One region of the Variovorax palleresanus genome, then DNA from elsewhere that is predicted to be linked to it. Evidence: riboswitches for the same ligand, from Rfam matches in the RefSeq annotation. Region 1 holds a riboswitch; the other holds the start of a gene.
What was found. Region 1 has a riboswitch for cobalamin ahead of ACJ7Z0_RS02455 (cobyrinic acid a,c-diamide synthase CobB). Riboswitches for the same ligand answer to the same signal wherever they lie in the genome.
Positions count from the first base shown of each region.

Region 2: another riboswitch for cobalamin. It lies ahead of ACJ7Z0_RS05125 (TonB-dependent receptor domain-containing protein); the one in region 1 lies ahead of ACJ7Z0_RS02455 (cobyrinic acid a,c-diamide synthase CobB).

Region 1 is NZ_JBJNVP010000001.1:516,136-523,172, reverse strand. It holds gene cobN (cobaltochelatase subunit CobN) at 1-1,397, opposite strand, end outside; gene cobW (cobalamin biosynthesis protein CobW) at 1,417-2,478, opposite strand; gene ACJ7Z0_RS02455 (cobyrinic acid a,c-diamide synthase CobB) at 2,551-3,867, opposite strand; cobalamin riboswitch at 4,049-4,303, opposite strand; gene ACJ7Z0_RS02450 (PepSY domain-containing protein) at 4,316-5,833, opposite strand; gene ACJ7Z0_RS02445 (TonB-dependent receptor) at 5,898-7,037, opposite strand, start outside.
Region 2 is NZ_JBJNVP010000002.1:271,320-278,356, forward strand. It holds gene ACJ7Z0_RS05105 (ABC transporter ATP-binding protein) at 1-393, opposite strand, end outside; gene ACJ7Z0_RS05110 (FecCD family ABC transporter permease) at 455-1,465, opposite strand; gene ACJ7Z0_RS05115 (ABC transporter substrate-binding protein) at 1,480-2,349, opposite strand; gene ACJ7Z0_RS05120 (bifunctional adenosylcobinamide kinase/adenosylcobinamide-phosphate guanylyltransferase) at 2,346-2,927, opposite strand; gene ACJ7Z0_RS05125 (TonB-dependent receptor domain-containing protein) at 2,973-4,913, opposite strand; cobalamin riboswitch at 5,007-5,255, opposite strand; gene ACJ7Z0_RS05130 (DUF904 domain-containing protein) at 5,325-5,549, shown strand; gene ACJ7Z0_RS05135 (cell division protein ZapA) at 5,546-5,893, shown strand; gene ACJ7Z0_RS05140 (sulfite exporter TauE/SafE family protein) at 6,176-6,997, shown strand.

The sequences.
Region 1 (7,037 bases):
AGGGAAAAGCTCTGCGCGGCGGGCCGGCCGCCATTGGCGTCGCTGTCGTTGGTGATGCCGCGCAACAGCGCTGCGATCAGGGCGTCGCCGCTGGCGGGCAGATCCCCGGTCAGGTACCCCGCGGCCCGCAGTTCCTGCAACACGACCACGGTCGACGCCGGAGTGTCCAGCCCGACGCCATTGGCGATGCGCGCATCGTCGATCGGGTAGTTGGCCAGGATCAGCGCGATCCGCTTGTCGGCGTTGGGCTTGTCGCGCAGCACGCACCAGCGGCGTGCCAGTTCGGCCACGAAGGCCATTCGGCCGGGCTCGGCCTGGTAGCGAAGCACATCGAGCTCGGTGTGCTCGCAGCGCCGGGCCATGCCCTTGAAACTGATGGCGCGCGTGAGGATGCGCCCATCCACCTCGGGCAGTACCACCTGCATGGCCAGATCGCGCGGCGCGAGGCCGTGCGGGTCGGCCAGCCATTGCTCCTGCGTGCCGCCGGCCGTAATGAGCTGCAGCACGGGGGCGTCCCCGGCCAGCGTGGCCAGCGTCGCCAGTGACGGGTCGCCGTCGCCTGCGCTCCCATCGTCGCGGCCGTCGATCGACGCCACCGCGAAGCTGGTCGCGTTCAGTACGATCGCCACGCGGTGTTCCGCGACCAGCGCCTGCACCGCGGCGTGGCTGTCGGGGTTCTTGAGCGAATCCACGGCGAGGGCCACCGCGTTCAGGTCGGCGGCCGACAGCGCTTCCAGCATGGCGTCGAACACCGCCGTGTTGCCCGCCTGCAGATGGGCGCGGTAGAACAGCAGCAGCGCCACCGGCGCTTCTGCCTTCCAGGTGGCGCAGCCGGCAGCCTCCCGTGGCCGATAGCGCACGGCCGAAGGCAGGGTCACCGGCTGCAGCGGCCGGCTGCCCAGCCCGAACGCCGCATGGCCGATCAGCGAGAAGAAGGCCTTCGCATTGTCGAGCCCTCCTTCGCGCAGGCACCGCCAAAGATGGCGGCAATCGTCATGCGGCGCGCTGCTGCGCATGAGCAGCTGCATGTCTTCGGAGGCATCGCCCGAGAATATCGCCAGCCATTGACCGCGTTCGCGTGCCGAGGACATGGCGCGCTCCACCAGGTAGGCCCAGTCGCTCGGGGCACCCAGATGGTCGATCACCACCACGCGGGCATGGCGCAGCACGTCGTCGACATACATGTCCACGGAAGCCGGCTGTCGAAGCCACATCAGGTTGGCCAGGCGCACGCTGGGATAGTCGGCGCCCATATGCCCGGCCGCGTCGGCGAGCAGCGACAGGGTGGTGTCGGCGGCGCTGAGCACGACCACCGAGGCGGGCGTCTGCGCCACGCGCACGACGCCCTGGCCGCCGTCTTCGACGTGGCCGCCGGGGCGGGTGGACAGCAGATGCATGAGGGCTTTCGGCGACGCGTCAGGCCACCGCGGCCACGTCCAGCACCGCGTCCAGTTCGGCTTGCAAGACCGCCGCATCGAGGCCTGCCCCGATCAGCACAAGGCGCGTCTGCCGAACCTCGTCGGCGCGCCATGGCCGGTCGAAGTAGCTGTCGAAGCGCGTGCCGACGCCTTGCACCACCAGCCGCATCGCTGCGCCGGGCAGGGCGACGAAGCCTTTGGCCCGATAGATCTCGTGGCGCTCGACCAGACTCTGCAAGGCGGCCAGCAAGCGGCCGCGGTCAGGGACCTGCAGGGTCACCGAGACCGAGTCGAAGGCGTCGTGGTCGTGGTCTTCCTCCTCGTCGTGGTGAGTCTTGCGCTGGTCGATCGCATCCTCCACCGCCCGCTCCATGCCCAGCAGCACACCCAGGTCGATGCGCCCGTGCTGCGCATGCACCAGCTTCACGCCTGTCGCGGTCTCGGCGCGAATGACGGCCTCCACGCCGGCCAGCGTCGCCGCGTCGAGCCCATCCGTCTTGTGCACGACCACCAGGTCGGCGGTCGCGAGCTGGTCTTCGAACAACTCCGACAAGGGCGAATCGTGGTCGAGGTTTTCGTCGGCGCGGCGCTGGGCATCTACCGCCAGCGGGTCGTCCGCGAAGCGGCCGGCGGCGACGGCCGGTGCATCCACCACCGTGATCACCGCGTCCACCGTGAATGCGTTGCGCAGCGCCGGCCATTGGAAGGCCTGCACCAGGGGCTTGGGCAGGGCCAGGCCCGAGGTCTCGATGACCAGGTGATCGATCTGATCGCGCCGCGCGGCCAGTTGCTCCATCACCGGCGCAAACTCTTCCTGCACGGTGCAGCACAGGCAGCCGTTGGCCAGCTCGAACAACTGGCCGTCCGGCGCCCCGGTCTCGTCGCAGCCGATGCCGCAGCCGCGCAGCAACTCGCCGTCGATGCCCAATTCGCCGAACTCGTTGACGATGACCGCGATACGCCGGCCCTGGGCGTTCTGCAACAGGTGGCGCAGCAGCGTGGTTTTGCCGCTGCCGAGAAAGCCGGTGACGATGGTGGCGGGGATCTTGCGGCTTTGCATGGGCGTGGGCGTCGAGGTTTGCATGGGCTGTGGTGGTTCTGTGGGGTCGCGTGCGGCGTTGCCAGCGCGCGATCAGGGCTTGAACAACGCGGCGATGGCCGCCGGATTGCTCGGAAAGTACAGATGCATGAAGGACGCGAAAAGGCGTTTCTGGCGGAAGACCGCTTCGGCTTGGCCGTGGTGGCGCCGGGCCCGCGTGTGCAGTGCAGCCGGCGCGCGCGTGTCGATGCGGGCGTGATGAAAAGTGTGGCCGCGGACCTCGCCTTCGGGCAACTCCAGACTGTGCATGCCGAGGTTGACGAGCCGGTCGGACATCGCGCCCTGCCCGGGCAGCAAACCCAGCATGGGCGCCTTGTGGCCGGCAGCGTCGCTCAGCGACTCCAGCAGCACCAGCATGCCGCCGCACTCCGCGACCATCGGGCGACCCGCAGCATGGTGCGCAGCGATGGATTCGCGCGTCGCTGCATTGCCCGCCAGCGCTTGCAAGTGCAGTTCCGGGTAACCGCCCGGAAGGTACAGCGCGTGCGCCTCTTGCGGCACCGGTTCGTTGGCCAGCGGCGAAAAGAAGCACAGTTGCGCGCCCAGCATACGCAGGAGCTCGAGATTGGCGGAATAGACGAACGAGAAGGCGGCATCTTGCGCGATGGCGATGGTGACGCCGGCGAGCGAGGCGGGCAGACCTGAATCCGAAGCCGAGCGCAGCGGCGCGTTGAATTCCACGGCAGGCGGCATCGGCAGCGCCCCGTGCTCGGCAAGCGCAAGCGCGGCGGCTCCGATGCGCTCGGCGATGTCGTCGACCTCGCCGGCCTGCACGAGGCCGAGGTGACGCGACGGCAACGCGTAGTGCCCGCCGCGCGGCAGCGCGCCGTACCAGGCCATGCCGGCCGGCAGGCTCTCGCGCACCATCTGCGCATGGCCCGCGCTGCCCACGCGATTGGCCAGCACGCCCGCCAGCTGCAGGCCGGGGCGATAGGTCGCCAGCCCGTGGGCGACTGCACCAAAGGTCTGCGCCATCGACGATGCATCGATCACGGCCAGTACCGGCAGTCCGAAATACAGCGCCAGATCGGCACTCGACGGCGCTCCATCGTGCAGCCCCATCGCGCCTTCGACCAGGATCAGGTCGGCCTCTGCAGCCGCACGGTGCAAGAGCTCGGCGCAGTGCGCCTCCCCTCCCATCCACAAGTCGAGCTGCTGCACCGGCGCGCCGCTGGCACGCTCGAGGACCATGGGGTCGAGAAAATCCGGCCCGGTCTTGAACACGCGCACGCGCCGGCCCTGGCTGCGATGCCAATGCGCCAAAGCGGCAGTGACGGTGGTCTTGCCTTGGCCCGAGGCCGGGGCCGTGACCAGCAGCGCGGGACAGCTGAAGTCTGCGGGTGCAATCATCCCTCGACCCTCATCGGCCTGCCGGCCACTCGCAGCGCGTGAACGCCACCGCACAGCGGCATACAGCGGCGTGAGCCAGGACCATGTCGCCTGAAGGGGATGCGTGTCATAGAGAAAATACCGCGCCAGCCATGCTCACCCGCTTCCCCGCAGGTACGCACCACAAGGCGCGCCGTTCGCGCAGCGCGCCGCCTCGTTGGCCGGTATCCGGGCTGGCGAAGACGACCCGTGTTCCCTTCCCAGGCAGCGCAGATTGCGCGGATTCACCTAGTGGGCTATAGACACGAGCGGCGAGCACGAGGGCTCACGTTCGCTTACCGTTGCGGGGGCAGCTCAGGTTAGGGCGCGCGATGGCTTGCCGCGCCACCCCTCCTGATTCCCGTTGAACTGCTTCGACCGGAAAGACGAAGCGAGCACCAACAGGCTGATCATAGCGGAACACCTCCACTCATGCGGTGCGCCGCCCGGTTGTCTTGCGCGCCACCGCCTTGGGCACCAGGGCGCGCCAGCCGATGACGCACGATGTGATGCACAAGGCAATGCCCAGGGCCGACAGGATCAGCACCAACGCCTCGCGCAACCGAGGCCGTTCGCGCAGCGGCTCGAAATCGAGGCTGTGCAATCCCTGGTACATGAACCGCTGCCATCGTCCCGACCGGTCGACCCGCAACAGCACCCTGCCCGAGGCGGGATCGGCATAGAGGTCCGTGCCGTCGGACCAATGCGCGCGCCAGACCGGCAAGGGCCGGCCCTCCGAGGCTTCGGCCGAGCCTGGATTCTTCGCGTAGTAGGCATCGTCATAGCGATCCATCCGCACCACGCTCGACGCAGGCCTGTCTTCGCCACGCAGATGCCGCAGGACGCCCGACATCAGCGCATCTGGCAGTGCCGGATCCAATGTCGATGCGGCGCTCACGTCGTCAGCGCGCACCCACCACCGCCGGTCCGTGCCCTGGATTCGATACCAGACCTGCGCGCCGACTCGAACCCGCTCCAGTTCCAATGGCTGCGCACCGGCCTCGCCGGCCGAGACCGCAGCCAGGGCAAGCGGCGGCGCCAGGACCGCGTCCCGGCCAGGGCCGAGCCAGCGCTCGCGCTCGGAAGCCGACAGCCCGCGTGACGAGAACACGCCATAGGGATTCATCGACATCAGGCCCGAGAAGATCCAGGTGAGCGTGAACACCGCGGCGACCAGGCCCGCGATGTGATGCCAGCGCATCCAGAACTTGCGATAGGGAATCCAGCGCGTTCGGTTCAGGAACAACTGCCAGATGCCTAGCGCCAGTCCGGTCGCGGCCAGCACCACGCCAGGGATCGACAGCCAGACGACCACCTGGTTCCACGCCTGCGGAAACTGCCGCAGCACGGTCGGATAGATCCAGTGCGGGACCGCACCGATCCAGTTCCAGAACCGCTCGCTGCGGCGGGTGTCGCGCACCACTTCGGCGGCAGTACTCGAGACGTACAGTTCGAGACCGTCGTCTCCTTCCAGGCTGACCTTGAAGAGCGGACGGTATGGATCGAAGCCTTGCGGAACCGTCCATTGGTCACGCTCCAGCGCTTCGGCCGAAAGCGCGCGTCGGCCGCTGAAGGACTCGGCCACCTTCATGGCCTGCACGGCGCCGAGCGGGGCCGTCGCGGTGCCGGTGCGGGCATCGAAGGCTTGCCACTGCGCGGCCTTCGCCTGCCCGGCGTCGACCAGCAGTCGCCAGACCGGCTCTCCCGGGCCGGCCATGCCCAGGCGTGCCTCGGCGAAGCTCACGCCGGCCCGCCTGGCAGCCTCTTCGGCGGTCAGGCAGCAACCAGCGCCGAGCGCCAGAGGCTGCAACCCCGCGCGCCGCTCGGCCTGCGAGAGGTTCGGGAACGGCACGTAGTACAGCACGATCCCGGTGACGAACCACATCAGGAACAGCAAGGCCAACGAGATGCCGAGCCACTTGTGGATGAAGATCAGTGCGCGCTTCATGCCCGTGCCGCCGGCGCATGGCGCCGTGGCCTGAATGCAGGAATGGCTCTCCCGCGCGCGCTCATCAGAAGGCCGCCCGGTAGCTGACTTCGAAGCTGCGCGGCGCGCCGATCATGACTTGATTGTTCGAATTGGCGCCGCTCCAATACGCGTAGAACTGGTCAGTCAGGTTGCGAACGCGAAAGGTGATTTCGCCCTTCTGCAGGCTCCAGGTCGCATAGGCGGTCGCAGTCGTGAACCCGTTCATGCGGACCGTGTTGGCGTTGTTGGCGTAGGCGTACCCGGTTCGGTTGACGCCGCCACCGATGCGCAGCGGCCATCCCGGCACCTTGTAGTCGACCCAGAGATTGGCAACCGCGCCCGGCACGTTCGGCGGGGTGTTGCCCGCGCGCGAGACGTTGCCGGCCTCGATGAGGCTGTCGAATTTCGCATCGACCCATGCGAGATTGCCGCTCAGTGTCAGCTCGCGTGTCGCCTTCCAGACCGCGGCGAGTTCCAGGCCCTGCGCGGACTGCTTGCCGCTGTTGACTGTGAGCGTCGGGTTGCTGAAATCGCGCGACAGCACGTTGTCGAGTTCGATCCTGTAGGCCGCCAGCGTGTAGTCAAGGCGGCCCTCCATCGCCGACTGCTTGAGGCCGAGCTCCAGCTGCTTGCCCGTCGAGAGGCTGAAGGCGGCGTTGGCCGCCGAGAGCAGCAGGAGGTTGCCCGTACCGACCGGCGCGCTCGCGTTCGAGTACTGGGCGTAGACCGAAGTGTGGTGGTCGATCGCGAAAACCGCGCCCAGACGCGCCGATGTGGGCTTGTACTTCTGCGTGAACGATGCCCGGGCCCCGGTGTTGAGGTCCATGTTCTGGCGCGCCAGCTTCACGTAGTCCTGCCGCAAGCCGCCCACGAGGGTCAATCGGTCGCTGACGGACAGGGCATCTTCCATGAAGATGGATCCCGTGGGAATCCGTGCGTCGAAGATCGTGCGATTGCCGGCACCCGCGAACAGGGCGGGGTTCGCGGCAAAGTTGCCGTAGCGTCCCGGGATGGTGGCGAACTCGCTCACCGAGAGCGCATTGTTGGCTGCGGTCGATCCGTTGGAGAAGTCGCGGTTGGAAGAAAAGTCGGTCTTCGTGTATTCAAGCCCCCCAACGAACCGGTTCTTCATTCCCCCGATCGGCGACGTGTTCGTGAGATCGAGCCGATTCGTCAGGATCTG
Region 2 (7,037 bases), on a different contig from region 1:
CAGCGCGCGCTCCACCGCCTCGCGGTCCGCCTTGCTCGGCGCGGCAAGCCAACGCTGGTGCGGCAGGCGGCCGAGCATGGCAATGTCGTAGACCATCAGGTCGTCGGCACTGCCCTCGCCTGCCGCGCCGCTCTGGCCCAGCCATGAAAGGCGCTGCGCGCGAATGCGCCCCGGCACCTTGGCCGCCGCTTCACCGAAAAGAAAGACGTCGCCGCGGTGCGGGAGCAGCCCGGCAAGCGCCTTGAGCAAGGTCGACTTGCCGGCGCCGTTCGGCCCGACCACGCTGGTCCAACGTGCGGCGCCGAGCTTCAGGTCGATGCCGTGCAGCACCTCGGCGGTGCCGAGCGTGGCGCTCACGCTGCGCGCTTCAAGAGCGGGGATGTGAGTGCTCATTGGGTAACCTCCGTGCTGCGCACTGCGGTGCGAGCCCCCTTCGGAGCGGCCGGGCGGGGGCTCATGCCACGCCCCCTCGCGCGCCGCGCCGGTGCATGAGCCACAGAAGATAGCTGCCACCGAGCACGGCCGTGAGCACGCCCACGGGCAGTTCCTGGGGCGCAATGAGCCAGCGCGCCAGCAGGTCGGCCGCCATCAGCAGCAAGCCGCCCATCGCGGCCGACAGCACGATCAATCCCGCGTGCGTGGTCTTGACCACGGAACGCACGAGGTGCGGCGCGGCCAGGCCCACGAAGGCGATCAGGCCGGTCTGCGCCACGGCCGCGCCGGTGGCCAGCGCGAGCACCACCACCAGCGCGGCGCGCATCGCACCCAGCGGGAGCCCCAGGCTGCGGGCCGTCGCTTCTCCGAGCGCAAGTCCGTCGAGCACCGGCGCGAGCGCCCAGGCCAGCAGCAGGCACGCCGCACCGACCGCGGCCATCACCGCGCACGCGCTCCAGCCGACCAGGCCGGTGCTGCCCAGGATGAAGCCCTGCAGCGCCTGCAGGATGTCGGCCGAGGCGATGGTGATCAGGTCCTTGGCGGCGCCGAGCACCACGCCGACGATCACGCCGGCGAGCAGCAGCCGCAGCGTCTGCTGCACGCCACGCGCCAGCATCAGCGTGAGCATCACCGCGCACACCGCCCCCACGAAGGCCGCGCCGGTGAGCCCCAGGCGCATCGCCCATTGCATGCTGGCGGCCGAGCCGCCGAACAGCATGAGCGCCACGGCCACACCCAGCGAGGCCCCCGATGCGCTGCCGAGCAGGTAAGGATCGGCCAGCGGATTGCGGAACAGCCCCTGGGCCACCGCACCCGCGAGGCCGAGCAATGCACCCGCCAGCCACGCGCCGAGCGTGCGCGGCAGGCGGATGTCCCAGACGATCTGCAGCGCCACCGCATCGTGCCGCGCCGCCAGCAGGCTTTGGAAGCCGGTGCTGCCGATGCCCAGGCCGAACACCGCCAATGCGCTACCCACGCCAAGCAGGGCTATACCGAAGAGCCAGACGCGGCGCCGATGACGCGTGTGCATGAGATCCGCGCGGCTCAACCGGCCTTCTCCGCGATGCACCGGGCCATGAGCCTCGCGGCCTCGTCCATGCGCGGGCCGGGCCGCACGAGCACGTCGGCCTCTGCGGCATCGAAGCGGCAGATGCGCCCCTCGCGCACCGCGCGGATGCCGCTCCAGCCCGGTCGCTGCTCCATGCCCGCCGCGCTGCGCACGCTGACCATGATGAGGTCGGGATTGGCGCGCACCACGTATTCTGGGTTGAGCTTGGGAAAGGGTCCGAGCGAAGCCGGCACGATGTTCTTCATGCCCAGGCGCGTGAGCGTCTCGCCGATGAACGACGACTCGCCGGCCGCATAGGGCGCGCTGTTGACCTCGAAGTAGACGCGCTGGCCCTTCGCACTGGCGGGCAGCGACTGGGCGGCAGCCGACACGCTGGCATCGATCGCGCGCCAGATGTTCGCGGCCTCGTGGGTGCCGAGCACCTGGTCGAGCTTGTCGAGCACGCGCCGCACGTCGGCATGGCTCTTGGGTTCGAGCACCACCACCTTGAGGCCGAGCGCCTCGAGCCGCTGGGTCACGCGCGACGACTTGGCAAGCAGCACCGCATCGGGCCGCAGCGCGACGATGGCTTCGACGTTGGGATCGATTCCGCCGCCCAGTCGAGGCAAGCCAAGCACCGCGTTCGGCGAGTTGGAATAGTTGTCGACGCCCACCAGCCGCGAACACGCGCCCAGTGCGCAGACCCCTTCAGTCAATGACGGCAGCAGTGTGACGATGCGCTGCGGCGGCTGCGGCAACGTCACCGTCACGCCGCGCTCGTCGACCACGTCGAGAGCATTCGCCGCCAATGCGAAAACGCCCAGGCCGACGGCGAGGGAGAAAGAAAGGATCCAGTGTCTTGTCATGCGGCAGGCGCCTTCAAGGTCAGCGGCAATCCGGCCACCATCAGCGTGACCCGGCCGCACGCGGCCGCCACGTCCTGGTTGAGTCGGCCGAGCGCATCGACGAAGGCCCGCGTTTCGCCGCCAAGCGGAATCACGCCCAGGCCGATCTCGTTGCCGACCAGCACCACCGGTCCGCGTGCTTCGCGCAGCGCGACGAGCAGCATGGCGATATGCGTCGCCGGCGTGCGCGTCATCGGCCGCGCCGATTCGGAACGCAGCGGCATCAGGAGGTTGGTCAGCCAGAGCGTGAGGCAGTCGATCACCACCAGCGTGTCGGGCGCACTCTGGGTGACGATTTCGCGCGCGAGTTCGATGGGCTCTTCCACCGTGCGCATGGCGGGCACGCGCTGCGCGCGGTCGGCCTGGTGACGTGCGATGCGCTCGCGCATTTCGTCGTCGTAGGCCTGGCCCGTGGCAATGAGCACGGCGCGGTGCGTTGCTGGCGCTTCGGCCAGCCAGTCAATAGCGCGCTGTTCTGCGCGCCGGGACTTGCCGCTCTTCTGACCGCCAAGGATGAGTTCGTGCTCAGGCATGGGCATGGGCATGGGCATCAGCGCTAAGTTCGCCGTTTGCGTCGGGTTGGCTTATTGCGGTGTCCACTTCAGGCCGAGGTAAGCGTTGCGGCCGCCGGTGGCGTAGCCGCGCGCCAGCGTGTAGTCCTTGTCGCCCACATTGTCCACGCGCGCCACCAGGCCAAGGTCGCGCGTGATCTGCGTGCTGGCCACCAGGTTCAGCACCGTGTAGCCGCTCAGGGTGCGGGTGTTGGCGGCATCGTCGAAGCGCTTGCTCGACGACTGGATCTCGGCACCCAGCGTCCAGCCGGCCACGCGCCAGTCGGCGCCCAGCGTGCCGTGGCGGCGGGCGCGGCGCGCCAGCAGGTTGTCGGTGTCCAAATCGCGCGGATCCTGGAAGTCGGCCGACGCACGCAAGGTGACGTTGCCGATGCGATGGCCGCCCGACAGCGTCACGCCCTGGTAGCGGGCACGCGCGGTGCTGGCATAGCAGCCGAAGCCGGAGCGGCAGTTGGTGTCGAACACGATCAGGTTGTTAACGCGGTTCTGGTAGACCACGATGCCCGCATGCGTGCCGCCGTCGGTGTACCGCAGGCCCAGTTCGACGTTGCGGCCCGACTCGGGCTTGAGGCTGGGCGTGCCGTATTCGCTGAAGCGCTGGTACAGCGTGGGGGCGCGGAAAGACGTTCCAGACGACACGGTGGCGCGCAGCTTGGGCGTGATCGAGAAGCCGTAGGCCGCACTGCCGGTGGTCTTGCCGCCGAACTCGCTGTCGTCGTCGCGGCGCACGTGCAGCTGAAGCGAATGCGCGCCCTGCACGAAGCCGTAGCCGAGCGAAACCGCATCTTGCGAGCGCTTGCTGGAGAGCAGGCCGGTGAAGAGGGTCGGCGCGTTTTCCAGCGCGTCTTCGCGGCGTTCGAGGGTGGCCGTCACCAGGTGCGGGCCGAAGCGGAATTCGTTCTGGAACAGGTAGCCGCGAAGGTTCGTCTCGGTGCGATAGAACGAAGGCTGCGTCTTGTAGACCGCTTGCGAATCGGTGACCTGCACGCGCGTGCTGTAGATGTCGTTCCAGTTCGCCGACCACGAAAGCCCGGCCGTGCGCAGCGTGTTGTTGCCGATGTCGTTCCTGAACTGGATCGGTGGGCGGGCCCTGGAGCTGACCTGTGCGTCGTAGCCCGCTTCCATGTCGCTGTAGAGCAGCGTGGCGTCGAGCCGCTGGTCGGGGGTGAGCTGGTAGCCCAGGCGCAGGTTGCCGGCGTTGCTGCGGTAGCCGTCGCGATCGGGGCTGGTGTAGCCGTCTCTCGAGGGCGTGCGCTTGTCCAGAGGCTGCACGTTGAAGCCCCTGCTCTCCTCATGCGCGACACCCAGCGAATAGTCCAGCGCGCCGGACTTTCCGCTCACGCCAGCTTCGGCCTTGCGCAGGCCATGGCTGCCGAAGCCGACGCCCGCATAAGGAGACACGCCTTCTTCGCCGCGCTTGGTGAAGAGCTGGATCACGCCGCCCACGGCGTCGGAACCGTACACGGCTGCAGCCGGGCCGCGCAGCACTTCGATGCGGTCGATCTGCGAGAGGGGAATGCTCTCCCAGCCGGCGCCGCCGGTCGATTGCGAATCGACACGCACGCCGTCGACGTACACGGCCGTGAAGCGCGTCTCCGCGCCGCGAATGTAGAGGCTGGTGGTGTTGCCCACGCCGCCGTTGCGCGTGATCTCGATGCCGGGCAGGCGCGCCAGCACGTCGGCGACGCCGACCGCGCCGCTGCGCTCGATGGTCTGCCGGTCGATGACCGACACGTCGCCCACCAGGTCCGACAGCGGTTGCGGCGTGCGGTTGGCCGTGACCACGGTTTCGCTGAGTGCGGCAGCGGCCACGACTTGCTGCGCATGCGCCGCGAGGGGCAGCTGAAACAGGGCCATGCCGCCGAAAGCGGAGGCCAGCGCAAGCGGCAGGCAGGCAAGGCGGCGACGGCGCGCGGGAACACGGCCGAGGGAAAGGGGACCACAGGAAGTCATGAATGGAGCGAACGAACGTCTATGCCCGTCGCCGGCCTCCCCGCCAACTTTTGGGCGCAATGGCTGCCTCATGCATCGAAATCGATCGCGCATGCGGCAGCCGCCTCGTTGGCCGGTATCCGGGCTGGCAGTGCAACCCCACCGCCTTCCCAGGTGCCTGTTTCAGGGCACCCAGTGGCTGAATGGATGAGGTTGACGCTTGCGGCGTCGACTGCTTGACCGTTGCGGGGGCAGCGCAGGCGGCTTCGGCCCGGTTCCGTTTCCGGGGAGCGTTCACTCCTGCTTCCCGTTGAACCGCGGCGTGTGAACCACGCCGCAGGCACCAACGGGCAGGATTTTAGGGCCTCTGCCGGCGCAGTAAGCCAAAAGTTGCGCCGTTCGTTGTTCGGCGGGAAACTACAATCGCCAACCATGCCCGCCTCCAGCCCCATCGACCAGATCGCCGAGCGTGTGGAACGCCTGCTCGTGCGTCATGAAGAGGTGCAGCGCACCAATGCGCTGCTGCAGGAGCAGGTCGAAGCGCTCACGCGCGAGCGCGACGCGCTCAAGTCGCGGCTTGCCGCGGCCCGCACGCGCCTCGATGCACTGCTCGAGCGGCTGCCGGCCGAACCACCTTCCGAAGATTCCCCCGCATGAAGCAGATCGAAGTACAAATCATGGGCCAGAGCTATCTGCTCGGCTGTCCCGACGGCGGCGAGGCGCAGCTGCGCGAAGCCGTCGATCGCGTGGACGCGGCCATGTGCAAGATCCGCGATGCGGGCAAGGTAAAAGCACGCGACCGCATCGCGGTGCTGGCCTCGTTGAACCTGGCTTTCGACCTGGCCGCGCAACAGACCGCCGCCGCGGCTGCAGCGGCATCCGCACCTGCTGCCGCGGCTCCCGTGGGCGAAATCGGCGAGGCCGGCGAAGCCGATGCCAAGGCCGCGCAACTCATCCAGAAACTCGATCAAGCCCTCGCGGGCGATGATCATTTGCTCTGAGCGGCCGCGTCCGGTCCGCCAGAGGCGTAAAATCCGAACTGTCTGCGGTGCGCGTCGGGCTTAATATTTCCTTGTTCCAATGCTCTCCGGAGCCGGGCTTGGTACATCGCTTGACGGGCGTGATCATCTCGCGTTAGATGAACCCGAAGTCTTGCTGCCCTCGCCCACCTGAACCCTGGTTCAGGATGCGGGTTCGGCGCCCACTTGCAGACACCTTTTTCTGTTGACACGGCCCCTGCATGCACTGCACGGGGCCGTTGCTTTTTTTCAAGGCCCCGCTGCGTGACTTCCCTGCTCGACCCCCTCCTGATCGCCGAATTGGCCGCGCTCGGCCTGGGCACCGGTTTTCTGGCGGGCCTGCTCGGCATCGGCGGCGGCATGCTCATGGTGCCTTTCATCACGATCATCATGGGCCATCGCGGGGTTGCTTCCGATCTTGCGGTGAAGATGGCCATTGCCACCTCGATGGCCACGATCATCTTCACCTCGGTGTCCAGCGTGCGCGCCCATCACAAGCGCGGCGCGGTGCGCTGGGACATCGTGCGGCGCCTTGCGCCCGGCATCGTCATCGGCAGCCTGCTGGGCAGCCTCGGCGTGTTCGCGCTGCTCAAGGGCACGGTACTGGCCATCGTCTTCGCGCTGTTCGTTGGCTTCTCGGCCACGCAGATGTTCCTCGACCGCAAGCCCAAGCCCACGCGCCAGATGCCGGGCACCGCGGGGCAGCTGTCGGCGGGCGGCGCCATCGGTTTCATCTCGGGCCTGGTCGGTGCGGGCGGCGGCTTCGTCAGCGTGCCGTTCATGACCTGGTGCAACATCTCCATCCACAACGCCGTGGCCACCAGCGCGGCGCTCGGCTTTCCGATCGCGGTGGCCAACGTGCTGGGCTACGTGATCAGCGGGCAGTCGGTGCAGGGCCTGCCGGGCGGCTCGTTCGGGTACATCTGGCTGCCGGCGCTGGCGGTCATTGCGGTATGCAGCGTGCTCACCGCACCGCTGGGCGCAAAGGCGGCGCACAACCTGCCGGTGAAGAAGCTCAAGCGCGTGTTCGCGAGCATCCTGTACCTGCTGGCGGCCTACATGCTCTGGAAGGGCCTGCAAGGCTAGGCCCACCACCCGAAAACCCCTCGGGTCCCGGGTGACACCC